2 regions of the Leucobacter chromiiresistens genome follow, and region 1 is predicted to be linked to the other one. Evidence: predicted binding sites of a transcription regulator. Region 1 holds the regulator's gene; the other holds the start of a gene.

Region 1 (9,054 bases):
CGCGCACCGCGCGGATGAGCGCCGTGACGTGCTCCGAAGCGCGGCCGTCGTCGTCCGCGAACGCGGTGTCGTGGTGATCGAACGTGCGCCCGGCCCACGGGAACCCCGCGGAGTCGGACGGCCCGCCGGCGCTCAGGCTGTCGGGCACGCCCGTGCTGCGCGGGGCGTCGCCCGTCGACGGGAGCTTCTTGATCGCCATGCGCGCGGCGTCCCCGCCTACCGGCCCGCGACGTCGAGCGCGGCGGGCAGCGAGAACGCCCCGTCGTACAGCGCCTTGCCGACGATCGCGCCCTCCAGACCGTCGTCGACGAGGTCGCGCAGCGCAGCGATGTCGTCGAGGCTCGAGACGCCGCCCGATGCGACGACCGGCCGGTTGGTGCGCGAGCACACCTGCGCGAGCAGGTCGATGTTGGGCCCCCGCAGGGTCCCGTCCTTCGTGACGTCGGTGACGACGTAGCGGGAGCAGCCGGCCGCTTCGAGCCGGTCGAGCACGTCCCAGAGATTGCCGCCCTCCTGCGTCCACCCGCGAGCGGCGAGGGTCTCGCCGCGCACGTCCAGCCCCACCGCGACCCGGTCGCCGAAGCGCGCGATGACGGCCTCCGTCCACTCGGGGTTCTCGAGCGCTGCCGTGCCGAGGTTGACGCGCGTCGCGCCCATCTCGAGCGCCGCCTCGAGCGAGGCGTCGTCGCGGATGCCGCCGGAGAACTCGATCTTCACGTCACCGGCGCGCTTGATGATCTTGCGGGCGACGGAGACGTTGCTGCCCCGGCCGAACGCGGCGTCCAGGTCGACGAGGTGGATCCACTCCGCGCCCTGATGGATCCAGTCGAGCGCGGCGTCCACGGGACTGCCGTAGTTCGTCTCGGTGCCGGCCTCACCCTGGGTGAGCCGCACGGCCTTGCCGTCGACCATGTCGATCGCCGGAAGCAGCTGCAGCCTCGGACGTTCGGCGAGTTCGCTCATGAGTGTTATCTCCTTCTCGGGGTGCGGGTCGGGTCTTCGAGACGCGGGCTCGCGAGCGCCGCCGGGCCGGGTGCGGGGTGCCTCCGATGTGCGCTCGCGAGCGTGCTTACAGGGTGTCGATCCAGTTGCGCAGCAGTCGGATGCCGGCGTCGCCCGACTTCTCGGGGTGGAACTGGGTCGCGCTCAGCGGCCCGTTCTCCACCGCGGCGATGAAGCGCTCGCCGTGCTCCGCCCAGGTCACGAGCGGGCGGGTCGCCGCGGTGCGCCCCTCGATGGACCACTCCGTCGCCGCGTTGCTGTGCACGAAGTAGAAGCGCTCGTTCTCGAGGCCGGCGAAGAGCCGGGATCCCTCGGGCACCTGGACGGTGTTCCAGCCCATGTGCGGCAGCACGGGGGCGTCGATCTCGCGCACGGTGCCGGGCCACTGGCCGAGCCCCTCGGTCTCGACGCCGCGCTCGATGCCGCGGGAGAACATGACCTGCTCGCCGACGCAGATGCCGAGCACGGGGCGGCCGCCGGCGAGCCGCCGGTCGATGAGCTCGTCGCCCCGCACGGCGCGCAGCTGCTGCATCACCGCATCGAAGGCCCCGACTCCGGGCACCAGGAGACCGTCGGCCGCCATCACCGCGGCGGGGTCTCGCGTCAGTTCGACGTCGGCTCCCGCGTGGGCGAGCGCCTTCACGGCGGAGTGCACGTTGCCCGAGCCGTAGTCGAGCACGACGACCCGCTTGGCGGTGGCGCCAGCCGCAGCTGCATCGGAGCTCGCGGGGGCGCCGACGCCCGCCTGCTGATCGCTCACAGCGCGCCCTTGGTGGAGGGGACGCCCTGCACGAGGGGGTCGAGCGCCTTGGCCTCGCGGAAGGCGCGGGCGAAGGCTTTGAACTCCGCCTCGGCGATGTGGTGCGGATCCCGCCCCTCGAGCAGCTTCAGGTGCACGGTGAGCCGCGCGTTCAGGGTCAGCGCCTCGAAGAAGTGCCGCACCATGGAGCCCGTGAAGTGGCCGCCGATGAGGTGCAGTTCGAAGCCGGCGGGCTCCCCGGAGTGCACGAGGTACGGCCGCCCCGAGATGTCGACGACGGCCTGCGCGAGGGATTCGTCGAGCGGCACCAGCGCGTCGCCGTAGCGGGAGATGCCCGCCTTGTCGCCGAGCGCCGCCAGAATGGCCTGGCCGAGCAGAATCCCCGTGTCCTCGACCGTGTGGTGGACGTCGATGTGCACATCGCCGACCGCGTTGACGGTGAGGTCCGTCAGCGAGTGGCGCGCGAACGCGGTGAGCATGTGATCGAAGAACGGCACGCCCGTCTCGATCTGCGACGTTCCGGTTCCATCGAGGTCGACGCGCACGCTGATCTGCGACTCGCTGGTGGAGCGCTCGAGCGATGCGGTGCGGGGTGCGGCAGTCATGGTCACCAGTCTATCGGCGTCGCGTCTCGCGACGGGCGCTGCGTCAGCCCCGCGCTCCTCCCGGGCCGAGTGCCGCGATCGCGTCGATCACGGCGCCGGTCTCGGCCGCGGTGCCCGCGGTGATGCGCAGGTGGCCGGGGATGCTGAGATTGCGGATGAGGATCCCCTGTGCACGCAGCTCCTCGAACGTCGCCTCCGGATCGGCGAAGCCGCCGACGAGCAGGAAGTTGGCGCCCGAGGGGTGCACGGTGTAGCCCAGCTCGGTCAGGGCGCCGGCGAGCCGATCCCGCTGCGCGCTGATGTCGGCGACGGTCGCGAGCATCGCGTCCGCGTGCCGGATGGCGGCGGTGGCCGCCGCCTGGGTGAGCGCGGAGAGGTGGTAGGGCAGCCGCACGAGGCGCAGCGCATCGATCACGGCGGGGTCGGCCGCGAGGTAGCCGAGTCGCACTCCCGCGAAGGCGAACGCCTTGCTCATGGTGCGCGACACGATGAGCCGGTGCCGACCGGGCAGCAGTGCGACGGCGCTCTCGCGCTCGGTGTCGAACTCCTGGTAGGCCTCGTCGATGACGAGCATGCCGTCGAAGGCGTCGTAGGCGGCGACGATCACCTCGCGGTCGAGCGTCGTGCCGGTCGGGTTGTTCGGACCGCAGAGGATCGCGACGTCCGGCCGGTGCTCGCGCAGCGCGGCGACGACCGCCTCCGGGGTGAGCGCGTAGTCGGCGGGGCGCTCGACCCCGATCCAGGCCGTGTCCGTACCGGCCGCGAGCAGCGGATACATCGAGTATGTCGGGGTGAAGCTCAGCAGCGAGCGCCCGGGGCCGGCGAACGCCTGCAGCACCTGCTGCAGCACCTCGTTCGACCCGTTGGCCGCCCACACCTGCTCAGCGACGAGGCCGTAACCGAGATAGCCTGCCAGTGCGCCGCGGAGCTCGGTGAACTCGCGATCCGGATATCGGTTCACACCGGTCACCGCGCGCGCGAGCGACTGCACGATGTCGATAGCGACGTTCTCGGGGATCGGATGCGTGTTCTCGTTCACGTTCAAGCTCACTCGAACCGCGTCTTGCGGTGCGCCGTAGGGCTGCTGCCCCACGAGGTTGTCACGGAGAGGGAGGTCGCTCAAACTGGTCACCCGGCAATTCTACGACCGTCGCACCTCATGCGAGGGGCGAGCCCGCCAGGCGCTCGTGCACCCGACGGCCGGGCACCGCCTTCACGCGCCCAGTTCGTCGCCCGACACCACCAGGGGGTTGTCGGAGTAGCGCAGGGGAACCGCGATCGCCTCGCCCGCCTGCACCGACGAGTCGTCGAGCTGATTCAGCTGGACGATCTCGGTGATGAGGTCGCGGGGGTCGGCCGCGGGGTCGAGATCGCTCGCGAGCGACCAGAGCGAACTGCCGGGCTGCACCACGACGTATTCGAACTGCTCGCCGTTCGGCCCCTCGCCCGACGCCATCGCCTCGGGAGCGGCGAGCGACGCGAGGAGGGCGAGCACGCCCGCGACGAGGATCGTCGCGAGGGCGCCGAGCACGATGCGCCCGCGCCGCGTCAGGCGGAGTGCGCCCGAAGCGTCGATCGTCTCCCGTGAATCCTGACCCTGAACCGCTGCTGCGCTCATGATGACATCCCTTCCTGATGCGAGGCCGCTGCGAGCGCCGCCCGCACCGAACATCTGTTTCGAATATTTATTCGATGAAGCGAAACCGCAACCGGTGGTTCGAACGCATGTTCCCTTATTTTCGGCGACACTCGAACGTATGTTTGCCCGTGTTCGAACGGCACGACTAAGGTTTCGATCAACGGGATCACTGAATCAGCACCCACCGACATTCATGGATCGCGCCCCATCCGCATCGCCCACAGGGCCAGAAAGGACAGCGATGAGCGACGCAGCCGCGCCCCGATCCGCCAAGCCGCTGAGCGAGAAGCAGCAGGCCATCCTCGAGTGCATCGCGCGCTCCGTGGAGAGCCGCGGGTACCCCCCGAGCATGCGCGAGATCGGCGACGCGGTCGGCCTCTCATCGCTGTCGAGCGTCACCCACCAGCTCAGTCGCCTCGAGCTGGGCGGCTACATCCGGCGCGACCCGAATCGTCCCCGCGCGCTCGAGATCCTGGTCGAGCTCGCCTCCACCTCGGCGGCGATCGCCGAGGCCCCGGCCGAGCGCCCCGAGGAGGCCGCCTACGTGCCCCTCGTCGGTCAGATCGCGGCCGGCGTGCCGATCACCGCCGACCAGCAGGTGGAGGAGATCGTGCCGCTCCCCCGCACCATCGTCGGCGACGGCCAGCTGTTCATGCTGCGCGTGGTCGGCGACTCGATGGTCGACGCCGCGATCTGCGACGGCGACTTCGTGGTGATCCGCCAGCAGCGCGAGGCCGAGAACGGCGACATCGTGGCGGCGATGCTCGACGGCGAGGCCACGGTCAAGGTGTTCCGGCGGCGCGATGGCCACACCTGGCTCCTGCCGCGTAACAGCGCGTTCGAGCCGATCCTCGGCGACCACGCCGAGGTGCTCGGCCGCGTCGTGGCCGTGTTCCGGTCCGTCTGAGCGCGCCCGCCGACGCGCGCCCCCGGCGGCGCGCGGCTTCGGCCGCCGTTTGATTTGTTGCACCGAGTCCATCTAAGGTGGTCGCATGACCGCGACCACGTCAGCCGCCTCCCGTGCGCTCCCCCATCCCGCAACCACCGTCGCGGGTTTAGCGCCCGACCTGGTGCCGTATGCGCGCGGCCTCGACCTGCAGGCCGCCGCCGTCGCGCGCATCGAGCGCGGAGCCGACCGCGGCACCGTCATCATGCTCGAGCACGAGTCGGTGTACACGGCCGGTCGCCGAGCCGATCCCGAGGAGTACCCCGCGGATGGGAGCCCGGTCGTTCCCGTCGACCGCGGCGGGCGGGTCACCTGGCACGGGCCGGGCCAGCTCGTCTGCTACCCCGTGATCCGACTGCGCGGCGGCGCGGGCGTCGTCGATCTCGTGCGGGCGCTCGAGACCGCGATCATCGCCGCCATGTCCGACCTCGGGCTGGCGGGCGCCCGCATCGAGGGGCGCTCCGGGGTCTGGGTGCAGCACCACGACGTCCCGGCCAAGGTGGCCCAGATCGGCCTCCACGCGCGAGCCGGCATCATCACCCACGGCATCGCCGTGAACTGCTGCAACGATCCGGCCCCTTTCGCCGCGATCGTGCCGTGCGGCATCCGCGACGCCGGGGTGACCACGCTGAGCGCGATGGCGGGGCGCCGGATCGCACCGGCAGAGCTCGCCCCCTTCCTCGACGGCCGGCTCGCCGCCGCGATCGCGGAGCTCGTCGCATGAGCGCCCGGCGACTGCCGTCGACGGGAGAGCGACCCGCACCCGAGGGCCGACCCCTCCTCCGCATAGAGGCGCGCAACGCCGAGACCCCGATCGAGCGGAAGCCCGCATGGATCAAGACGCGGGCGAGGCTCGGTCCCGAATATCGCGAGGTGCGCGATCTCGTCGAGCGCGAGGGGCTGCACACCGTGTGCCAGGAGGCGGGGTGCCCGAACGTGTTCGAGTGCTGGGAGGACCGCGAGGCGACCTTCCTCATCGGCGGCTCGATCTGCACGCGCCGCTGCGACTTCTGCATGATCTCGACGGGCAAGCCGCTCCCGCTCGACCGCGACGAGCCGCGCCGCGTCGCGGAGTCGGTGCGCACGATGGGGCTGAAGTACGCGACCATCACGGGGGTCACGCGCGACGACCTCCCCGACACGGGCGCGTGGCTCTACGCGGAGACCGTCCGCCAGATCCACGAGCTGAACCCGGGCGCCGGGGTCGAGGTGCTCGTCGACGATCTCGGCGGCCGCCCCGAGGGGCTCGCCGAGGTGTTCGCGGCGGCCCCGGAGGTGTTCGCGCACAACCTCGAGACGGTGCCGCGCATCTTCCGACGCATCCGGCCCGGGTTCCGGTACGAGCGCTCGCTCGGCATCATCGAGCGCGCCCGCGACGCCGGCATGATCACGAAGTCGAACCTCATCCTCGGCATGGGCGAGACCCGCGCCGAGGTCAGCGAGACGATGGCGCAGCTGCGCGACGCTGGGTGCCGCATCCTCACCCTCACCCAGTACCTGCGCCCCTCGGCGCTGCACCACCCGATCGACCGGTGGGTGCACCCCGACGAGTTCGCGGAGATGCAGCTGGAGGCCGAGGAGCTCGGGTTCTCGGGCGTGCTCGCCGGCCCGCTCGTGCGCTCCTCCTACCGCGCCGGTCGCCTGTGGGCGCAGGCGACCGGCGCGGGCAGCGGCGCGGGCGGCCGGGCCGCCCGGTGACCCCTACACCGGATCGGGGGTGAGCAGGCCGAGCTCCCGCAGCACGGCGAGCACCTGCTCGTGCCGGTTGAAGGTGTACAGGTGCACCGAGGGGGCGCCGCCGTCGAGCAGCTCTCGCGCCAACGAGACCGTGTGCTCGACGCCCAGCTCCGGCGCATAGCCGCCCTCGGCGTCCAATGCGCGGGCGAGCTCCACGGGAGCGGGCCGGCCCGCGAGCGAGGCGACCTTGCGCAGCTGGGCGCTCGTGGAGACCGGCATGAGGCCCGGGAGCACGGGGATCGTGAGCCCGGCCGCACGCGCATCCTCGACGAACGACAGGTACTCCTCGGCGCGGAAGAAGAGCTGCGTGATCGCGAGATTCGCGCCGGCCTCCTGCTTCGCGACGAGCCAGTCGACGTCCTCGGCGCGCGAGCGGGAGAGCGGATGGCCGTTCGGGTAGGCGGCGACGGCGGTGCGCCCCACACTGGTGAGCGGCGGCCGCTCCGCCCGCGCCTGCGAGATGAGGCGCACGAGCTCCCACGAGCTCATCGAACCCGCGACCCGCGCATCGCGCTCGTCGAGCCCGCGCGGGGGGTCGCCGCGGAGTGCGAGGAAGTCGTGCACGCCCGCGTCCATGATGGCGTGGATGGCGGCGCGCACGGCGTCGGGCGTCTCGCCCACGGTGGTGAGGTGCGCGAGCGGAAGCGCGTCGGTGTGATCGCGGAGGTACGCGACCAGATCGAGCGAGGCGTCGCGGTTCGATCCGTTCGCGCCGTAGGTGACCGAGATGAAGTCGGGATCCGCCGCCGACAGATGCTGCACGGCGTGCCCGAGGGCCAGTGCGGCCGCACCCGAGCGTGCGGGGAACACCTCGAACGAGAAGCGGGCGCGCGTCGCGGCGCGGGCGGGGAGCAGGAAGGAGTTCATGCGCCGCTCAGCTCCTCCTGCGCGAGGCGGGTGCCGCGCACCCGTGCGGCGATCTTCGCGAACGCCACGTCGCGCGCGAAGTCGGGCGAGCCGTGCTTCGGCTTCTCGTCGATGAGGTACGGGGAGAATCCGCAGTCGTCCGTCGATCCGAGCAGCTCGGCCGGGATGAACCGCGCGGCGCGCACCAGCTGATCCCGCACCTCCGGCGCGGTCTCGAGCTTCGGGCTGGTCGGATCGGTGACGCCGAGCAGCACCCTCGGCGCCGCCGCGGTGCGCGCGCGCTGGCGCAGCTGCCGGCCCACCAGCCGGGCCACCCGATCCGGCTCCTTCTCGCTCGCGGCTTGCACCAGGAAGTACCCGGCCTCGATCTGGAAGAGCTCGGGGATCAGCGCGGCGTAGTCGACGTCGGCGCTGTGGGCCGAGTCGTGATCGTTGCCGGGGCACGTGTGCACGCCGACCGCGGCGCGGTGCTCGGGGGCGAGCTCCGCGAGCACGCGGTTGATGAGGTCGATGAAGCCGCCCAGCGCCTCCGGGCCCGCCCACGGCGCGCGGAGATCGCGGCGCAGCGCGAGCCGCCCCTCCGTGAAGTCGATGGTGACGCGGGAGGCGCCGGCGGCGAAGCTGCGCCGGATGTCCTCCGCGCACCCGGCCACCACATCGTCGAGGAACGCGTCTCGGGAGTAGTCTCCGAGCCCCTCCGCGGGCACCATGAGCGACAGCATCGACGGCGAGACGACCGCCTGCTTGAGCGGGAGGCGGGTGAGCGGCCGCGCGGCCGCCACGTCGTCCGCCGCCCAGGAGCGGAACCGGAACGGGCCGCGGGCGAGGCTCGGGATCACCCGGTGGTGCCCGTCGGCGAAGACCGCGAACACCGGCCCCTCGCGCACGTCGCCCGCGAACGAGGTGCCGAGCGGGTAGCTCGAGAAGCTCTGCCGCCGCTGCTCCCCGTCGCTCACGAGGGGCGAGCCGGTCTCCGCGAACCTCTCGAGGGTGTCGCGCACGGCGCGATCCTGCTCGCCGCGCAGCGTCTCCGCGTCGACCAGGCCGGCCTCCGCATCGAGCACCGCGCGCTGCAGACTCGCGGGGCGCGGCAGGCTGCCCACGGCCTCGGTCGGCAGCTCGCCGCCGCGCCACGCCTCGGCGTGCTCGGCGGGGAGGGCGGCTTCCGCCGCTCCCGCCGCCCCCGCCCCACGGACGTCCGGCGCGCTCACGCGCCCGCGCGCACCGCACGGGCCGCGTGCACCAGGTTCGTGAGGCTCGCCACGGTCTCCTCGTACCCGCGGGTCTTCAGGCCGCAGTCGGGGTTCACCCAGAGCTGCTCGCCTGGAATGCGCGCTGCCGCGATCCGGATCAGCTCCTGCTGCTCCTCGACGCTCGGCACGCGGGGCGAGTGGATGTCGTAGACGCCCGGGCCGATGCCGCGCGAGTATCCGTGCTCGCCCAGTGGCTCGACGACGTCCATCCGGCTGCGGGCCGCCTCGATGCTCGTGACATCGGC
Region 2 (9,054 bases), 1.9 Mb from region 1:
GGCTGATCCGCTGAGCGTCGATGCTGGTCACCGTCGCGGCGGTGGCAGTCTCGGCAGAGACGGGATCCTTATCAACGGTGCCGCAGGCGGTCAGGATGAGCGAGCCTGCGAGCAGGAGGGTGGCGAGCGAACGACGGGCGCGGGAGCTGATCATTGGTTCTGTTCGCCCTTCGGGTCGGTGCGGTGAGCGGATTCGGTGGGCGGGCAGCAGTCAGGTTCGACACGGCCGCGGCGGGTTCGGCGGCGGACGACGACGAGCAGCACGATCGCGAGGAGCGCAATGCCCACGCCGATCACCCACGGGTTGCCGAGAAGGAGCCCGCCGATGCCAGTAAGCATTCCGCCGGCGATGAGCACGGGCAGCGCGCAGCAGATCGTCATGAGGAGCACGGCACCGGCTCCCAGGAGTAGGCCACCGCCTCGCGTTCGGTCGTCGTGTTTGGAGGTCATAGCGTTCTCGAATCCTTCTGTGTCGCGGGTCAACAGCAGCGGGGACAGTCGTCGGCCACCGGGGTGTCGTCCTGAAGCAGGTCGAGCAGGCTCGTTGTGAGCTCGTTGCCGATCCGGTAGGCCTCGGCCACCGACACCACCTCGGCACCGGGATGCTCAGAGAGCCACCCGGTGGCGTCGTCGACGGAGGCGAAATAGTGCACCTGGTTGCAGAAGGCCGAGCGGATCGAGGTGATCTGCTCCAGGTTCACCAGCGACACCACGGCGCTCGGGGGTGTGACGCCGGTGACACCGGCAACCGGATCGATGGTGACGCGGATCGTCTCTCCGCTGGCCGGGGAGACGGACTCCACGCGCGCTGGGCGATCGAGGAGGGCCGGGAAGATGAGGGTGTCCAGGGCGCACCAGGTGTAGAGCTCCTCACCGTCGACGGTGAACCGGTGCGGTGTAGGGCGCAGCGTGAGGCCCTGGCCGACGATTCGGCCCTGGTCGTCGTACTCGGTGTCCTGCATCGCGGCCAGTCCGAGCCGTACCTCGTCGATCGTGCGGCCCGCAGCCACGGACAGCTGTTGGACGGTGACGGGGTCACCGTCGGCGAGCAGCCGCAGCAGCGGGATGAGCAGGCCGGTCTCTCCCAGTCGGCTGAGCCGCTCGGGCAGTTGCATGCTGAGGTCAGACATCGTGGGTTCCTCCAGTTCGTTCACGCGCAGCACGACAGGAGCGACGGGTCGGTGGTGAAGGCCTTGGCGGCGATCCGGATGCCCTCGGCCATGGTCAGGTAGGGGGCCCAGGCGTCGGCGACCTCGGCGACCGTCTTGCCGAGCACGTGGACCCCGGCGGCGGCGAGCTCGCCGGCGTCCTTGGCGACGGCGGTGATGCCGAGGATCTTCCCGGTGTCGGCGTCCACGACGATCTTGACGAAGCCGCGGGTGTCGCGGTTGACCAGTGCGCGGGGCACGTGGTGCAGGGGCAGGACGCGGCAGTCGCAGCGGATCCCGGCGGCGACGACGTCCTTCTCGGTCATCCCGACCGCGCCGATCGCCGGGCCGGTGAACGTCACCCTCGGCAGTCGGGCGTAGTCCACGGCCCGATCGGCGTCGGCGAACGCGTTCTCGGCGACGAGGGTGCCGTGGTGGGCGGCGACGTAGACGAACTCGGGGTGGCCGGTCACGTCGCCCGCGGCCCAGATCCGCGGGTGGGAGGACTGCATCCGGTCGGAGACGACCACCTCGCCGAGGTCCCCGGTCTTGACCCCGACCCTGTCGAGGCCGAGCCCATCGGTGGCCGGTCGTCGTCCGAGGGCGACGAGCACCTGGTCGGCGCGGAACTCCTCCCGGCCGCCGGCGACGTCCGCGGTGACGACGGCCTGCCCGGTCGCGGCGTCGCGGGACACCCGCGTCGGCAGCGCGCGGCGGACCACCCGGATGCCCTCGTCGGCGAACACCTCCTGCAGCGTCCTGGACACCTCCGGCTCCTCCTTCGACGCGAGCCGGGACCGGACCAGCACGGTGACCTGGGAGCCGAGCCGGGCGAACAGCTGCGCCTGCTCCAGGGCGACGTAGCCGCCGCCGAGCACGAGCAGGGACTCAGGGAGTTCGGTCAGCTCCATCGCCGTGGTCGAGGTCAGGTACCCGGTCTGGTCCAGGCCGTCGATCGGCGGGGCCCACGGCCGAGAGCCGGTCGCGACCAGGTAGTGCCCGGCCTCGATCGTCTCGGTGCTCCCGTCGTCCCCGGCGACCTGGAGGACCGGTGCGTCGGGGGTGCCGGCGAACGCGGCGTCGCCGCGGCGGACGGCCCAACCGTAGGAGTCGGCGACGTCGGCGTACTTCTCGCCCCGCAGCGACTCGACCAGCGCCTGCTTCCCGGCGATCAGGGCGGGCATGTCCACTGGCCCCGCCGTCGTCGCGATCCCCGGGAACCGGTCGGCGGCGTCGGCCGCGGAGTGCCGTGCGTCGGCCGCGGCGATCAGGGCCTTCGACGGCACGCAGCCGGTGTTCACGCAGGTGCCACCGAGCGTCCCGCGCTCGATCATCACCACCGACTTGCCGAGCGTGGTCGCGCGGATCGCGGCGGCGAACGCACCACCGCCCGATCCGATGATGGCGAGGTCGTACTTCGTGGGCATCGCAGCTCCCGTCACTTGGGTTTCTCTTCTTTCTCGGCCATACTGGACCTTCCAGTGCAGGGGAAGGTCAAGAAGGCTTCTGCCGAAAGAAAAGGGGGCCTGCGATGCGCATCGGGGAACTCGCCGAGCGGGCGGGAACGACGGCGAAGACGCTGCGGTTCTACGAGGAGCAGGGCCTGCTGCCCCCGGCCGAGCGCACGCCGTCCGGATACCGCGACTACGCGCCCGAGACGGCCGCCCGGATCGACTTCGTCCACCGCGGCCAGGCCGCGGGCCTCACCCTCGCCCAGATCCGCCAGATCCTCGACATCCGCGACGGCGGCGCTGCTCCCTGCGAGCACGTGCGCGATCTCCTCGACGCGCGCCTCGCCGAGATCGAGCAGCAGATCGCCCAGCTCACAGCGCTCCGAGACACCATCGCCGAGCTCAGGCACGACGCCGCGCAGCCCGACCCCGACTCGTGCAGCGCGGACCAGGTCTGCCGGTACCTGTAGCTCACGGAAAATCCTCTCGGCTCTCCCAAGCGACGAGAACGGAAAGTCGTGCAGAATCCCCCGTCCGCCAAATAGCGCCAAATCAAATAACGCGCACTACCAATAGCTTTCCGCCCAGTCCTTGATCTTGAACCAGGGAGCTCCCATCTCGACCTGCAGCGCTTTTGCTTCGCGCGACATCGCCACCACGCAACCGTCGTTGTTCGAGAGCACCACAACGGGGCGGCCGTACAGGGAGGGGTCGAAGACCCGCTCGCAGCTCGCGTAGAACGACTCGCAGTCCACGAGCGCGATCATTCGCCTACGCTCGGAGGACACGATGCAGGCTCCTCGTCACAACACCCCAGATGTGGAGTTCCGACAGCTCCGCGACCTCGATATCAGGGTGACGGCTGTTCTCGGCCGAGAGCACCACGCCCGCCCGCGTCACGCGAAGGCGCTTCACCGTCATCTCGCCGTCGACGACGGCGACGACGACGTGGCCGTCCTCGGGGCGGATCGAGCGGTCCACGATTAGCTCGTCGCCGTCGTAGATCCCGGCACGGGTCATGCTGTTACCGCGTGCGCGGATCAGGAACGTGGACACCCGGTTCGGCATCAAGTGCTCATTCAGATCAATCTCGGTCGTCTCGTAGTCCTGCGCGGGGGAAGGGAAGCCGCACGCGGCCTCGACGTCCGCGAAGGGGACGGTGCCGATGGGCGCCTCAGAATCGAGTGCCCGGACCTTTTCCACCCACATAACCACCCCCGCGCTCATCGAACATATGTTCGACTGCCTATTATGCGTCGCTCATCCGACAGGGCGCTAATCTGCTGGCGTGTTGAGAGGAGCGATGACGTGGAATCTGAGGGTGTAGGTGGATAGTATCCGAGCTATGACCACTGATCGCGATAAGCCGGCGTTCGAACCTGTCCTGCTCGATCTCTCACATGATGACGATTACACCGTTCTCATCCATGCTCTCGAAGAGTACGAGGGGGCGATGCAGAATGACGCCGATGACGAAAGGTATAGGGATGCGCAGGGGCAGACTGCCGTGATCCCAAGTCAGGAATCTGAGTATCAGGCGCTCGCAGACCGTGCTCGCGATCTTCGTCTGGAAATCGAGCGTCAGATCGACGCAAATGGCGACGCCCGCTCAGGGGCACGCGGATAGGGGTAAGTGTGCTTGATCCAAGTGATGACAATCCGGGTGAAGGTAGCGTCCTAGGGACGAGGCGACCCGCGATGTTGCCCAGCGGATCGAAGATCTCGTAGCTATCCGTCGCGCACAGATTGACGGCGAACGGCGCACACGTTCAGTCCGGGATCGCGACGAAGAGTACGAGCGACGAAGCCGTGCAAACCGTACCTGCTGAAGGCGACGGTGCACAGCAAAATGTTCCGGTTGCATCTAAATTCCAAGCATGACCAACACGACTTCCCCTGCTCCAGGGTGGTACTTGAATGAGAGAAACCAGCCGCAATGGTGGGATGGAGCGCGCTGGGGAGTGGTGGCGCGTCGGTCGGCGAACCTTCTCGAGGCCCAGAGATCAGAAATGATGCCGCGTGAGCATTTCAGCTTCGGTGGCTCTCAGCCCCAAAAAGGTAGGGGAGGCCATTGCGTTCCTCGTTTTGATGGGCACCATAGGTGGCCATCACTTTTACCTAGGCAACACGTGGCGAGCAGTGCTGTTGGCCTGCCTGACCGCGATCAATATAGGGATAGCCGTCTTCTTGCCAGCGCTTGCATTAGCAAATTGGGTTCTTTGTGGGGCAGTGCTATTGATTTTGATCGTGGACCTCTTCTTAATGAAGAAGGACGTTGCTCAGAGCAACGCGAGGCTTGGTCTCGATGGCGGCTTATTGCTACCGTCAGAGCTTCCGCGTTCCTGAAAGTAGAAAGTGCCCCACCCTTGGTGGGGCACTTTCTACTTAAGCGCTACTTCGTCTTTGCCGCGGGCGGCGGCGGGGGTGGCGTAGCGTTCGACGGGCGTGCAATGGGGCGATATTGAATCTTTGCCGGTTGCTGGCCAAGTTCAATGTATTTACCTGTAGATGTAGACCGGACGTATCGACCAGTCATGGTCTGCCTTGGTTTTCCGATTGGAATCTGTGCCATGATCGACCTCCTACGGTCAATTGTGCCTCAGGAGGCTAAGAATGCCCACGACTTTATGGGGTATCACTCTCTATATCGCCGCTCTTTTTCCTGGGGTTGCTTACGCATTCGCTAGGGAGGGTCACCGCGCTGTCGCGAAAAGGACGGTGCTGCGGGAAACCGTCACCTTTGTGTTCGTCAGTTTCGTTTGCGATGCCATTGTCATCGTTGTCATTTTGTTTGCCGCTATTTGGTTTCGTCCTTTAGGAACGGTCATACTCCAGCTCGTCCAAGGAGATTTCTCTTGGGTGTCAGACAATCTACTTCTTGCGGCCCTGTTCGCATGCGGAATTATTGCGCTCACAACGTTGCTCGGCTTTGCGCTTGGCTCGAAGTGGATTTACGAAGGGGGTTTGAAGAAGTTGTGGGACGCCCCTACTCCACGAGATGAATCTGCATGGACGAAAGTATTCAAGCATGAGGATGGCGAAGTAGTCGACGTATCTCTGGTGCTCAAGTCTGGCGCTTGGGTAGGTGGAGTGCTTAACAGTTTCGATGATGACCCAGACCCACATGTGAACCGGGAAATAACGATCATCAATCCGATGTACCGAGAAGCCGGCGGTGAGAAGGAAGCTCCAACCGAGACTCACTTCGCGGTTATCTCCGCTTCGGAGATAGAGCTATTGCAAGCAACGTTGAGGAAAGCTCCAGCAGATGACGTCGCGATGTTGGACCAGAACGAAGGAAGTACTGACCAAGATTAACGGTCGTTTATGAGACATAAATAAAGCGCTATCAATTTGTGAATGACAGCGCTCCGTGGCGGCGTTCTGACGTCGCTATGTGACGTGTCTTCGCAGCTTGGTTCTCGCCAGGCTCAGGTCGGTGCCGGGCGGACTTGCTGCACGGATGCGCATCGGCGGGCACTCCTAAAAGTCTCGCGCGGGACATTTCGCTTTCGGACTGTCAGGCATGGCCAGGGGAGGCTTCGATACCGGCGCGTGCGGATGACGCGACAGGTGCTGGACTCATCACAGTCGCACGTAGGCAGCGCCTGCCCATTGTTGTCGCGCGAGGTAGCCCACGGCCGCAGCCACGGTTGACACCCCGTCGAGCAACGAATCGTCGTCGACGCCTTCTCGGCTCATGCTGTTCTGACACGCCAGCACCTGTACGCCAGCACTGTGGATTGTCGCGACGAGATCGTCTCGGTAGGCACCGCCTGCAATGAGGCCGCGCACTGCACCGCCCTGGACGACGACTTGGACCATCGCATCGGGATCCAGATCGTGGACTGCGTTTCGTGCAACGCGTAACGCGACGGTGAGGACTCCAGCGTCCTCGGCGAGGACGTGGATGACGAGTCCGTTCCGAGTGGTCATCAGGCCAGGGAGAGGAAGAGCTTCTCCAGCTCGTCGGGATTGGTGGCGTTGTCTGCGTCCGGGGTGGTCATGCAGTCGCGAAGAGCGGTGGAAATGACGAGGAAACCGGCCCGATCCAGAGCTTTAGAGACTGCGGAGAGCTGCTGCACGACGTCGCGGCAGTGAGCGTCGTCTTCAACGGCGCCGATCACCGCGGTGAGCTGTCCTTGCGCACGCTTCAGACGGTTGAGCACCTTCCGCTTCGCCTCCTGATCGTGCACCAGCGAATCGGGGCTTTCAGATGCACTGCTCATCAGTGTTTCCTTCCGTCGAGTTGACAACAACTATACCCCCCGGGGTATGGTGTCCATAAGGTTTTAAAGATACCCCCGGGGGTATTGCCGGAAAGGGAGAAAACATGTGTCGAGCTACGAAGTGCCGAACCTGTGGAAAGACGACCTGGGCCGGCTGCGGCCAGCATGTGTCCTCGGTACGCGCGTCGGTGCCCGCGTCGCAGTGGTGCAATGGCAACCACACGCGCGGTGAGGTGCAGGCTGCACAGTCGAAGCAGGGCGGGTTCTTCTCGCGCCTGTTCGGGCGGTGACCGACGATGGCGACCACTGAACTCACGAGCGACACCTTCGCCACGGCGACACAGGGAGACGGGATTGTTCTCGTCGACTTCTGGGCGGCCTGGTGCGGCCCGTGCCGCTCGTTCGCTCCGGTGTTCGAGGCGGCGTCGGAGAAGCACTCCGACATCGTGTTCGCGAAAGTGGACACCGAAGCTGAACCGGAGGTGTCCTCCGCTCACCGCATCACCTCGATCCCGACGCTGATGGTGATCCGCGACGGCGTGCTGGTGTTCAAGCAGCCTGGTGCTTTGCCTGCCCCGCAGCTCGAGCTGCTGATCACCAAGGCCCGCGAGCTGGACATGGATGACGTCCGCCGCCAGATCGCCGCCTCCAAGACGGCTGCCTGATCGTGTGCGCTCAAATCACCTGCCCCTTCTGCGGCAAGCCCACGTGGGCCGGCTGCGGCCAGCACATCGACGATGCCCTCGCCGACGTCCCCGAAGACCAGCGCTGCACCTGCGCGCACTGACCCCCGCGAAAGCAGATCCCCATGCTCCTCGAACGCTTGTATGACGACGACCTCGCGCACGCCAGCTACCTGATCGGCTGCCAGCGGAACGGTGAAGCGATTGTGGTCGATCCCCGCCGCGACGTGCAGGTCTACCTCGACCTCGCCGCGAAGCACGGCATGACCATCACCGCCGTCACCGAAACCCACATCCACGCCGACTACCTCTCCGGCACCCGCGAACTCGCCGCACGCACCGAAGCGACGATGTACGTCTCCGCCGAAGGCGGGCCCGACTGGCAGTACGGTCCCGGATTCGATGACGCCACCCGGATGACGCACGGTCAGCGCATCACCCTCGGCAACATCACCCTCGAAGCAGTGCACACCCCCGGCCACACCCCCGAGCACCTCTCTTTCCTCGTCACCGATGGAGCCGCCACCTCCGACCCGGGCTACTTCCTCAGCGGCGACTTCGTCTTCGTCGGCGACATCGGCCGCCCCGACCTGCTTGATGAAGCCGCCGGCGGCACCGACACCCGCTTCCAGGGCGCACGCGACCTGTTCGCCAGCATCCGCGACCGCTTCCTCACCCTCCCGGACTACGTACAGGTCCTCCCCGCACACGGGTCCGGCTCGGCGTGCGGCAAGGCCCTCGGCGCCGTCCCCACCTCCACGGTGGGATACGAGCGACGCTTCGCCTGGTGGGCGCCGTACCTGTCCGCCGGTGACGAGCAGGGCTTCATCGACTCTCTCCTGGGTGATCAGCCTGACGCGCACGCCTACTTCGCCCGGATGAAGCGGCAGAACCGCACCGGTCCCGCTCTGCTGGGCGAGCTCGCACCGCTGCCGCAGATCGACGCCTCCGACCTGTCCGCCGCGCTGGAGGAAGACAGCGTCATCCTCATCGACACCCGCCACCACTCACAGGTACACCAGGGCACCGTGCCCGGCGCGCTCAACGTTCCCGGCGAAGCGAAAGCCGCCAGCTACGCCGCCTGGGTCTACGACCCTGAAACCGAGACACGCCCCCTCGTCGTTTTGGCAGACTCGACCGATGCGGCCGGGCGGTTCCGCGACCACTTGCTGCGGGTGGGGATCGACACCGTCCACGGCTCCATCGCAACCCTCGACGGACTGCAGCTCATGCAGCCGAAGACCATCGCGCCCACGGACATCGACCAGGTGAAGCACGCCCTCCTGCTCGATGTGCGCAACCGCACCGAATACAACGCCGGACACATCCCCGGTGCCGCCCAACTCTCCGGCGGTCGTGCCCTCTGGCACACCGACGAGCTCCCCGCCTCGGGTGTCATCCTCACCTACTGCCAGAGCGGCGTCCGTAACAGCGTCATCGCCAGCGCGCTTCGCCGAGCCGGTCACGATGTCGTTGAGATCGAAGGCAGCTACCGCGCCTGGCTCGCCGCCACAACGGCGCAGCCCGCCGCGAACGCCGCCTG

What was found. The regulator LexA, encoded in region 1, represses DNA repair genes until DNA is damaged. The targets are predictions, from matches to a motif close to TCGAACANNTGTTCGA.
Region 2: a site for LexA is predicted at 3,826-3,841, ahead of BLT44_RS04130 (LexA family protein). Genes of this name have one in related genera too.

The regions. Positions count from the first base shown of each region.
Region 1 covers NZ_FNKB01000001.1:2,792,269-2,801,322, forward strand. Annotated here, with positions in the region: gene BLT44_RS12750 (SseB family protein) at 1-199, opposite strand, end outside; gene priA (bifunctional 1-(5-phosphoribosyl)-5-((5-phosphoribosylamino)methylideneamino)imidazole-4-carboxamide isomerase/phosphoribosylanthranilate isomerase PriA) at 217-963, opposite strand; gene hisH (imidazole glycerol phosphate synthase subunit HisH) at 1,070-1,681, opposite strand; gene hisB (imidazoleglycerol-phosphate dehydratase HisB) at 1,759-2,367, opposite strand; gene BLT44_RS12770 (histidinol-phosphate transaminase) at 2,411-3,499, opposite strand; gene BLT44_RS12775 (LysM peptidoglycan-binding domain-containing protein) at 3,581-3,985, opposite strand; gene lexA (transcriptional repressor LexA) at 4,248-4,913, shown strand; gene lipB (lipoyl(octanoyl) transferase LipB) at 4,999-5,676, shown strand; gene lipA (lipoyl synthase) at 5,673-6,650, shown strand; gene BLT44_RS12795 (methylenetetrahydrofolate reductase) at 6,654-7,556, opposite strand; gene BLT44_RS12800 (uroporphyrinogen decarboxylase/cobalamine-independent methonine synthase family protein) at 7,553-8,767, opposite strand; gene metE (5-methyltetrahydropteroyltriglutamate--homocysteine S-methyltransferase) at 8,764-9,054, opposite strand, start outside.
Region 2 covers NZ_FNKB01000001.1:891,879-900,932, forward strand. Annotated here, with positions in the region: gene BLT44_RS04100 (TlpA family protein disulfide reductase) at 1-154, opposite strand, end outside; gene BLT44_RS04105 (hypothetical protein) at 151-390, opposite strand; gene merB (organomercurial lyase MerB) at 480-1,130, opposite strand; gene merA (mercury(II) reductase) at 1,151-2,575, opposite strand; gene BLT44_RS04120 (heavy metal-responsive transcriptional regulator) at 2,680-3,069, shown strand; gene BLT44_RS04125 (Y-family DNA polymerase) at 3,166-3,366, opposite strand; gene BLT44_RS04130 (LexA family protein) at 3,371-3,808, opposite strand; gene BLT44_RS04135 (hypothetical protein) at 3,945-4,226, shown strand; gene BLT44_RS15140 (TM2 domain-containing protein) at 4,619-4,945, shown strand; gene BLT44_RS15145 (DUF6338 family protein) at 5,213-5,917, shown strand; gene BLT44_RS04140 (DsrE family protein) at 6,185-6,535, opposite strand; gene BLT44_RS04145 (metal-sensitive transcriptional regulator) at 6,535-6,828, opposite strand; gene trxA (thioredoxin) at 7,125-7,493, shown strand; gene BLT44_RS04160 (MBL fold metallo-hydrolase) at 7,637-9,054, shown strand, end outside.